DNA from 3 places in the Brevibacillus sp. NPDC003359 genome. Region 3 is predicted to be linked to each of the others. Evidence: riboswitches for the same ligand, from Rfam matches in the RefSeq annotation. Region 3 holds a riboswitch; each other region holds the start of a gene.

Region 1 (3,275 bases), 980 kb from region 3:
GCAGTGATGAAACGCGTGAATAAAGAAGGCCCTGCGTTGCTCAAGGAACTCCCTGTAGTCCAAGAGTTCAACTCGTTTGAATCGATAAAGGAATGGCTGGAAAACGGACAGATTCTCGATACGCGTCCGTTCCAGCAATTTGCGAAGGGACATTTGGATGGAACATTCCACATTCCTTTTAACAAGTCATTTGCCAACTGGGCGGGATGGACTGTCGATTACAATCGACCGGTTCATGTCATGGCTACCCCAGATGAGCTGAACGAGATTTTGCTGACCTTACATTCCGTTGGGATTGATCATGTCACGGGCTTTATCGACAGCGGCAAGCTAATGGAAAGGGAAGCGTCTTCGCTCGAGACAATCGAAGAGGTTACACCGTTGGAGATTGCAGAGAGGGTGGAAAAGGGAGAGGTTCACGTAGTAGATGTACGTAATCTCGCTGAGTGGAACGAAGGGCATATTCGGGATGCACAGCACATCATGCTCGGTATGCTCGCAATGCGGCTGGATGAGATTCCTCATGATAAGCCGCTTCTCGTACAGTGCCGTTCCGGTGCCCGATCTGCCATTGGAGCAAGCATTCTGAAGGCAAATGGATTCAAGGATGTAATGAATTTGAGCGGCGGAATCTTGAAATGGCAAAAGGACGGCTTGGCACTCGCAGAACGAGAATAAAACGAAGTGAGGCATTGCAAAGGGTGAGCGTATGACTATCGACCTTATGATCACACTGTTTGTTATCGGTTTCACGGGATCGTTTATCTCCGGTCTCGTCGGAATCGGGGGCTCCATCATCAAGTATCCGATGCTCCTGTACATTCCGCCCGCCCTTGGATTCGTTGCTTACACAGCTCACGAAGTATCCGGAATAAGTGCAGTCCAAGTATTTTTTGCCACTCTTGCTGCTGTTTGGGCTCTGCGCAAAGATAAGCTCATTCATTACCAGCTCGTTCTGTACATGGGAAGTGCCATTATTGTCGGGAGCTTGCTTGGAGGATATGGTGGAAAATATCTTTCGGCAGAAGCCATTAATATCGTTTACGCCATTCTGGCCACCATTGCTGTAACCATAATGTTCCTGCCAAAAAAGCGGATTGACGAACAAGAACAGTCCGAGGTTACCTTTCATAAACCAACAGCCGTTTTATCCGCTTTGATTGTCGGAGTCTCTTCCGGAATTGTCGGGGCAGCTGGGGCTTTTATTTTGGTTCCCATCATGCTGGTGATCCTCAAGATTCCGACAAGAGTAACGATTGCTTCTTCTCTTGCCATCACCTTTCTTTCTTCCATCGGTTCGACTGTAGGGAAATGGATGGCGGGGGACATATTGCTGTGGCCATCCGTGATCATGGTTATCGCTAGCATCATGGCAGCGCCCATCGGTACGAAGGTCAGCAAACGGTTGAACACCCGGATTCTCCAAACCATTCTTGCTTTGTTGATCCTGGGCACTACAATTAAGATTTGGGCCGACATCTTCCTATTCATACGGATGTGAAGATTTAATTTTTCCATCAATCAAAGATAAAGAAAAATCAATTGTCATGGAACGGCGTTGACATATCCGAGTAAAATGATAAGATAAAAAAGAATTTTACGATGCAATTAAATTTCATAGAACATTCTTATCAAGAGTGGTGGAGGGACTGGCCCGATGAAACCCGGCAACCTTGGTCTAATTGACCTTACGGTGCCAATTCCTGCAGATGTATTCTGCGAGATAAGAAGGTGGGAACTGCGAAATCGCCCCTCTTCTTTTCGGAGAGGGGCTTTTTATATTTATAATCCGTAGTATTCATATCTTTTTACTTTGTATTATGCAAGGAGGAAATAACATGATTCATTATGCGGTCAAGCGTGGCTTTCTCATGATCGTTACGCTGTGGATTATTGTCACGGTGACGTTTGTGACCATGCACCTGATTCCGGGTGACCCGTTCGCGTCTGACGCGAAAATGCTTCCGGAAGAAGTCGTGAAGAACATGCGGGCGGAGTACAACTTGGATCAGCCAATCACGGTACAGTACCTGCTCTATCTGAAAGGATTGTTGCAATTTGACCTAGGGCCATCTATCCAGTCCAAGACGAGGGACGTGAATACGCTCATTGCGGAGGGTTTTCCCGCTTCGGCTGTTCTGGGACTCCAGTCGTTTATTGTGGCGCTGGCAGGTGGAATCACACTGGGAATCGTAGCGGCACTCTATCACAACCGGACATTGGATTTCTTGTCTATGTTTGCAGCCATCATCGGGATCTCCGTCCCCAGTTTTATTCTGGCACCACTGCTGATCAAGTACATGGCGGTCAAATGGGAGTTATTGCCCGTCGCTGCGTGGGGGAGCTGGGAGCACTCGATTCTTCCAACGCTTGCGCTCGCCATCGGTCCGCTTGCCATTATCGCCCGCTTCGTACGAGCCAGCATGCTTGAGGTTTGGCAGCAGGAATACATAAGCACGGCGGAGGCGAAAGGGCTTGGCACCTTTTCCATCGTCGTCAGACACGGGATGCGCAATGCCATGTTGCCGGTGCTTACCTTTGTCGGCCCGCTGTTTGCCAACCTGCTGACTGGGACCTTTGTAGTGGAAAAGATTTTCGCCATTCCCGGGCTCGGCAAATACTTCGTGGAAAGCATTTTTAACCGCGATTATCCCGTGATTTTGGGAATGACAGTGTTTTACAGCTTTGTACTCATTTTTACTTTGTACATCATCGACCTGCTGTATCGGGTGATTGACCCACGCATCAGATTGACGAGTGGAGGGAAATAGCATGATGGCCAATCAAGCAACACAACTGGATTCCCTGTTTCGACCGGTCGACCGAAACCGACTTTCCGAGGAAAATCGGGAACGTCCCAGTCTTGGGTATTGGCAGGAGGTATTGCAGCGGATAAGCCGCAATAAGCTGGCGATGCTCGGGTTCTTCCTGCTCATGGCAGTGGTGACCCTGTCGCTCATCGGGCCGATGCTTGTTCCCCACAGCCCGCATGAACAGTCGTTGACAAAGGGAAATCTGCCGCTGTCGGGCGAGCATTGGTTTGGAACGGATGACCTGGGCCGGGACATGTGGGCACGTACCTGGATGGGAGGCCGCATCTCTTTGTTTATTGGTGTGGCGGCAGCAGCCATCGACCTAGTGATCGGTGTTTGCATCGGCGGAATATCCGGTTACATGGCAGGAAGGAACAAGCTAGGCGACCGTGTGGACAACATCCTGATGCGTTTGGCTGAAATACTCTACAGCATTCCGTATCTGCTGGTGGTCATTCTGCT
Region 2 (3,275 bases), on a different contig from region 3:
CCAAATCGTCCGCGTTCGTCTCGTCCCGAGAAACAGTTCCCGTCACCTTGCCTCCGCGCAGCACCGTAATACGATCTGCTACCTCCATGACCTCCTGTAACTTATGCGTAATCAAAATGACGCTCTTGCCACTCTCCGCCAGGTTTCGAATCGTTTGCAGCAAGTCGCGTACCTCCAACGGGGTAAGGACAGCGGTCGGCTCGTCCAGCACGATAATATCCGCTCCCTGATACAGGACCTTAAGAATTTCGACCCGTTGCTGTTCCCCAATCGAGCAACTCGCTACCTTGGCCTGCGGATGAATCGGAATGCGATACTGCTCACTAAGCGCCCGCACCTTGTCATTCGCGTCATTTCTTTTGAAAAAACCCGCTTGCTTCGGCTCGTAGCCGATCACGATATTTTCAGTCACACTGAATTCTCCGAAGAGCATAAAGTGCTGGTGAACCATCCCGATTCCATTTCGAATCGCGTCCTCTGGTCCGCGAAAAACGACTGGCTTGCCATTTAACACGATCTCTCCCGACGTCGGCTGCTCCATCCCGTACAGCATCCGCATCAGTGTCGTTTTGCCCGCTCCATTTTCCCCGACAATCGCGTGGACTTCTCCTGCTGCCAGTGAGAACGACACCTTGTCGTTGGCGGTAAAATCTCCGTACTTCTTGGTCATGGCCCTCATTTCCAAGCGATCGGTCATTCCCACTCCCTCATTTCTGTACGTCCTTTTATGAAAATGGAAGACCGACTACACAGCCGTAGTCGGTCACATCCATCACTGTGCACAAGCTTTTTTACGTGCGTATTTAGAACTTGTCTGGTACTTGGCGGGTGCCCGCTACAATCTCATCGCTGATCGCTTTCACTTTATCCACCACTTCTTGACCAATAAAAGCGTTCAGAGGCGTTTTGCTTTCATGCGTTACATAGGTTACGCCTACGCCTTTTTCCTTCAAGCCATACGCAACCACACCTGGTTTGAACGTTCCTTCTACAAAGTTCTTCACCGTTTCATAAGCTGCCGCGTCGGTCCCTTTCAATTGGGACAGAACAATATGCTCTGGATCAATCGTCGTACGGTCAACGTCCTGACCTGCTGTGAAGAAGCCTTTTTCCTTCGCCGCTTCGAAAACGCCGAGGTCGCCTACTGCTGCTGCACCGTTAATGAAGTCAGCGCCTTTGGAAGCCTGGAGCAAAGCCAATTCCTTCGCTTTTGCCGGGTCAGTGAAGCTTCCTACATAGTTGACCATCAGCTCTGCATTTGGATTCGTCGCTTTCAAGCCCTCTTCGAAGCCAACTGTCCATTTTTTCAACTGCGGAATATCAAGAGCGACAACCATACCGACTTTGTTCGTTTTCGTTGCCAGACCTGCTGCTGCTCCCACCAGGTAAGCCGCTTCCTGTTCGCGGAAGGTAACACTGCGAACGTTTGGCAAATCGACGACGGTATCAATAATCGCAAAATTGCGGTCAGGATTTTCGGTAGCTACTTTCTTCAATGCATCCTCTGCTGTAAAGGAAGAAGTGATGATCAAATCATAATTTTCTGCAACAGCCACGCGCAGATTCTCTTCAATCGCTCCATGGTCCGTAGATTCAATCGTTTTTACTTCTGCGCCCAGCTCTTGCGCGGCTTTCTTCGCACCTTCATCCATTTGTTGGAAGAATGGATTCACACCGATTTTCTCGGGCAAAATCAAGGCAATTCGCTTTTTACCCGCGCCCTCTTGTCCTGTTGCTTGTCCTCCTGGCTGATCTGCAGGTGCATTTGTGCCAGTCGAGCACCCTGTTGCCAATACTGCGAATGTCGTTAATGCCAGCAATAACTTCTTCATGATGTATCTCTCCCCATCCGAACTTTGCGTTTTTCTTTATCCTATTAGGTAATGTACGGCTTTTTACCCATTTTTTCAATACTATTTACGAATATTCTCTTATAAAATTAATTTATCGTTCGTTTATTCCTCCCTTCCCTTTACAAATACAACAAAAAAACTCTTCCCGGAGGAAGAGTTTGCGTACGAAGCCGTTCTCTTCCTCATCTGTCAAAACCATGGTACAGGTTTTGCAGGAATTGGCACCTTTCTGTTCATGTATACACATGTCCAGTGGTTGCCGGGCATCATCGGGCCAGTCCCTCCGCCGCTCTTGATAAGGTAGGTGAATATATATAGTTACAATGGAATTCATTCTAGCAGAATGGTTCAAAAAATCAATTCTTTTTTCTCAATTCCAAATACTTCTATAAGTGAACCGAAGTTGAAGTTTAAAAAGTCGTCTTTTCAGCACCGAGAAATTGGCGAGAACCTGAAGAAGGAGGAGCGGAGTGTAGGAGACCTACATGAGCACCGGACTTCGAAGGTGAACGTCAATTTCGATGCCGAATCAGCTTTCAGAACTACTTCGTGATCAAAATACGACTTTTTAAACAACCTTTAATTAATTTACATGGAAGGTTTGCTGGAGACGATGAGACAACGTATTCAGCTCGCCCAGCTCTTCCGTAATCTCACGCACTTTTTGATGCTGGTTTTCGGCTGTCGCAAACAGCTCTTCTAAGTTGGCAACTGATTCCTCGGTTACAGCTGTAATAGTCGACATCTCGATGGCAACCTCTCCGGAGCGCACTTTTACCCGGTCCATGCTGGAGCTTACTTGATCAGCCGCTTCCAAGAACGCCATCATCCCAGCGCGTACCGCTTCGATTGACGCCACTGTTTTCACTGCCAACTCTCGGCCTTTTGCAACAGAATTCTCGCCATTGCTCATATGCTGAACCGCATTTTCGCTTTCCTGGTGCAGAGACTTGAGAATGTCGGTAATTTCCTGCGTAGCTGTCGCGCTTTGTTCTGCCAGCTTGCGTACCTCATCCGCTACAACAGCAAATCCTCTACCATGCTCGCCTGCACGCGCCGATTCAATCGCCGCATTCAGTGCCAAGAGATTCGTTTGTGTCGCGATCTGATTAATAGCGCCGACAATTTCCTCTACGCGATTCGCCTGCCGATTGAGCTGATGAATCGTAGAAGCTGCTACATTGACTGCTTGCACAATTTGCTCCATCTGCGAGGACAGCTCGTTCATCATCTGAACGCTATCTGCCAGACGACGGTTGTTTTGTTGCGATTCTGTTTTCATTGCGTTGGTCTGTGTTGTGACCTCTTCGATTTCCTGATCGATGGATTGAACCTCTTCTTCGATCTTCACCGTAGAATTCGCCTGCGATTCCATACCTGTGGCGACTTCCTTGAAGGCTACCATCATTTCATCTGTATTGC
Region 3 (3,275 bases):
TACGATGTCTGTTTTGGATGCGAAGAAAAAGGAATTAAAAGTTAAAGGAATTGTCAAGCAGGGGGCAGACAAAGTAACTGTCACCTATAATGGTGTGAAAAAAGAGGCAAACGTGAAGAAGCTGTGGGATGGCGTAGGCAGCTTTACGGTTTCAGTAAAGGACGTACAAGCAGCGAAAGATCAAAAAGCCTTGATCGAGGTTTACGAGAATGGCAAGAAGGTTGATTCCGAGTCCGTTCAGGTAGAAATCGTGAACGCTCCTGACAAGGATCAAGCTACCGCATATGCCATCAAGGCGACTGCTGTAAACAATCCTGCAGCCAAGTCCATTCAGGTGAAGGGGACAGTAAGCGGCTGGAATAAAAAGGACGATACTAAATTGTTTGTAATCGCTCCTGACGGGAAGAAAAAAGAAATTGAACCGAATGACAAAGGTGAGTTTTCTTTGACATTGTCTTACAAGAATCACTCCTTTAGCGCCAAATCGATTCAATTTGCCTTGTATGAAAACGATAAGCTGGTCAAGAAAGCTGACGTCGCATTAAGCACAAAAGTTATTGTCGAGCCTGTGAAGAAAACAGATGACGATGATGATGACAAAAAGAAAAAAGAAAAAGAAAAAGGGAAGCAGAAAGATAAAGATAAAGATAAAGATAAAGATAAAGATAAAGATAAAGATAAAGATAAAGATAAAGATAAGCATCCCAACGGCAACGCGTATGGATATTGGAAAAAACATGGCAACCACGATGATGATCATGACGACGATGACAACGATCAAGGAGACAGAGACTAGTCTCTATCGTTAAGGCCGCTGCTTGTAAGTCTCGACGTACTCCACCAATTGTCTGATGTAATCCCCCAGAATGGGGATCGAAAGAAATTGCGTCAAGAGGGAGCCGAGGAAAGCTAAAACGATAGCAGTACCAATCGTCAACCCCAGACCCCGGGCAAGACCTGCGAGGAAATTGATCCAGAGCAGCTTGCGCGGGGCTGTGTAATTTTGAATCACATCTGCTAATCGGATATCCTCCAGGAACATCGCAATTTTATGCATCCGCTCATTTACCTTTCGAACTTCCTGAAGCTCTTCAAGAACTTGATCTATTTGTTGCATGAGGCGATCTGTAGGTGACAAGCTGTCCATCCCCTTCCACAATTCGGTATCGTTACTACCAGTCTAGGGAAAAAGACAACCAGAATCAAGGTGAAGAGGAAAGGTTTGCCTATCGGCTATGCGAAGAGTACAATGAACGTACAAAACGTTTGTTAGGAGGCTTTGAAATGGCTGAAACTGTTTCCCAATCTCTTTCCGAAGATTTATACAAGCTCTTGCAAAAGGAGCGTTTTGTTACCTTGGGCACAGTAGACCATGAGTCAGGGGCACCATCGCTCAGCTCCTTGTCCTGGACGTATGCTGTCACCGCCGATACGATTCGTTTTGCCGTGGATAACCGCTCACGTATTTTGGCTAATATTGCAAAGGAACCACAAGTTGTCCTGCATTTGATCGGTGCTGGCTCCTCTTTTGCCATTAATGGTCGTGCTACCGTCAAAACAGACCGACTGGAGGGTGTTCCACTCAAGCTAGCCATGGCGGAAATCAAAATTGAGGCCGTTCGTGATATTATGTTTTACGGTTCCCGTATTTCCGTAGAACCTCAATATGAAAAGACATATGATAAAAACGCGGCAGCGAAGTTGGACAATCAAGTTATGACTGCCTTAAAAGATGCAAACTAACGGGTGGAAATAAATTGTTGACAAGAATCCTGCCGATCCTTTAGTATTAGGGTCAATCAAATTGAATAGCAATCTTCTTATCCAGAGCGGCGGAGGGACTGGCCCGATGATGCCCGGCAACCAATCACCTGTATTTTAACAGGGAGATAATGGTGCTAATTCCTGCAGAGTTATCAAACTCTGAAAGATGAGAAGGATTTGCTTACGGTGACGTAAACAAAGCCTTCTTTCAGAGGAAAGGGGGCTTTTTTGATGCCCTCGAACACTATTGGAGGGAGAGAAACAGATATGAAATTAGAAACGAAGTTGATTCAGGCGGGAGTAGGCAGAGACGAAAAAACAGGGGCGGTGAGCTTTCCTGTTTACTATGCAACGGCTTATCGCCATCCTGCCTTGGGCCAGAGCACTGGATATGATTATACACGTACAGCCAATCCTACTCGCACTATCCTGGAGGAGACCATCACTGAAGCGGAATCAGGAGATGCAGGTTTCGCTTGCGCTTCAGGAATGGCTGCTGTTCATACCGTCATGGGCTTGTTTTCCCAAGGGGATCATCTAATCGTTTCACTCGATCTGTACGGAGGAACCTATCGCTTGTTCGAGCAAGTGCTCTCTCGCTATGGTCTTACGTTTTCGTATGTGGATTTGCGTGACATTGGTGCACTCAAAAATGCGATTCGCCCAGATACAAAGGCCATCTTCGTCGAGACACCAACCAATCCGCTCATGCAGATTACCGATATTCGAGCAGTAACGAAATTGGCGAAACAACACGGGCTCCTTACGATTGTAGATAACACATTCTTAACCCCGTATTGTCAACGCCCACTAGAGCTTGGTGCAGATATCGTCTTACATAGTGCAACCAAGTATTTGGCAGGACATAACGATGTGCTGGCTGGACTCATCGTAACAAAAGGGGAAGAGTTGTCGGAAAAAATCCGGTTTTTGCACAATTCAATCGGTGCTGTACTTGGACCACAAGATTGCTGGCTTCTCGTTCGCGGGATGAAAACATTGGCATTGCGCATGGAGCGTCATCAATCCAATGCCTTGATTGTAGCGGAAGGGCTGCGTGAGCATCCGGCAGTGGCGGAGGTATTTTATCCAGGTCTGCCAGAGCATCCGGGGCATGAGATACAGGTGAATCAAGCGACTGGGCATAGTGGGATGGTATCGTTCCGTGTACGCGATGTAGAGCAGGTGGGATTGTTCCTGCAAAATCTGCAAATCGTGTCCTTTGCGGAAAGTCTGGGTGGTGTCGAGTCATTGTGTACGTATCCGGCGACGCAGACTCACGCCGATATCCCGCAAGAAGTCAGAGTGCATGTCGGTGTTTGTGATCGATTGTTGCGACTGTCGGTTGGCATCGAGCATCCAGATGATGTCGTAGCCGATTTGTTTCAGGCATTGAATGCTAGTTTGGTCGTAGGGGGGAGTGTACGATGAATTTTGCAACCAAGATCCTCCACGGTTCGACTTGCATTGACCCGTTCACAGGTGCGTCGTCGGTTCCCATTTATCAGGCT

The links. Region 3 has a riboswitch for S-adenosylmethionine ahead of ACFYU8_RS08180 (aminotransferase class I/II-fold pyridoxal phosphate-dependent enzyme). Riboswitches for the same ligand answer to the same signal wherever they lie in the genome.
Region 1: linked by a shared signal. The riboswitch ahead of ACFYU8_RS03505 (ABC transporter permease) and the one ahead of ACFYU8_RS08180 (aminotransferase class I/II-fold pyridoxal phosphate-dependent enzyme) in region 3 are both predicted to bind S-adenosylmethionine.
Region 2: linked by a shared signal. The riboswitch ahead of ACFYU8_RS16945 (BMP family lipoprotein) and the one ahead of ACFYU8_RS08180 (aminotransferase class I/II-fold pyridoxal phosphate-dependent enzyme) in region 3 are both predicted to bind S-adenosylmethionine.

Annotation. Positions count from the first base shown of each region.
Region 1 is NZ_JBIAOR010000001.1:773,672-776,946, forward strand. Features, by position in the region: gene ACFYU8_RS03495 (rhodanese-like domain-containing protein) at 1-678, shown strand, start outside; gene ACFYU8_RS03500 (sulfite exporter TauE/SafE family protein) at 710-1,501, shown strand; SAM riboswitch class I at 1,626-1,730, shown strand; gene ACFYU8_RS03505 (ABC transporter permease) at 1,839-2,771, shown strand; gene ACFYU8_RS03510 (ABC transporter permease) at 2,776-3,275, shown strand, end outside.
Region 2 is NZ_JBIAOR010000005.1:265,834-269,108, forward strand. Features, by position in the region: gene ACFYU8_RS16940 (ABC transporter ATP-binding protein) at 1-697, opposite strand, end outside; gene ACFYU8_RS16945 (BMP family lipoprotein) at 804-1,832, opposite strand; SAM riboswitch class I at 2,033-2,155, opposite strand; gene ACFYU8_RS16950 (methyl-accepting chemotaxis protein) at 2,437-3,275, opposite strand, start outside.
Region 3 is NZ_JBIAOR010000001.1:1,756,125-1,759,399, reverse strand. Features, by position in the region: gene ACFYU8_RS08195 (hypothetical protein) at 1-796, shown strand, start outside; gene ACFYU8_RS08190 (DUF5665 domain-containing protein) at 806-1,147, opposite strand; gene ACFYU8_RS08185 (pyridoxamine 5'-phosphate oxidase family protein) at 1,285-1,743, shown strand; SAM riboswitch class I at 1,818-1,937, shown strand; gene ACFYU8_RS08180 (aminotransferase class I/II-fold pyridoxal phosphate-dependent enzyme) at 2,032-3,195, shown strand; gene ACFYU8_RS08175 (trans-sulfuration enzyme family protein) at 3,192-3,275, shown strand, end outside.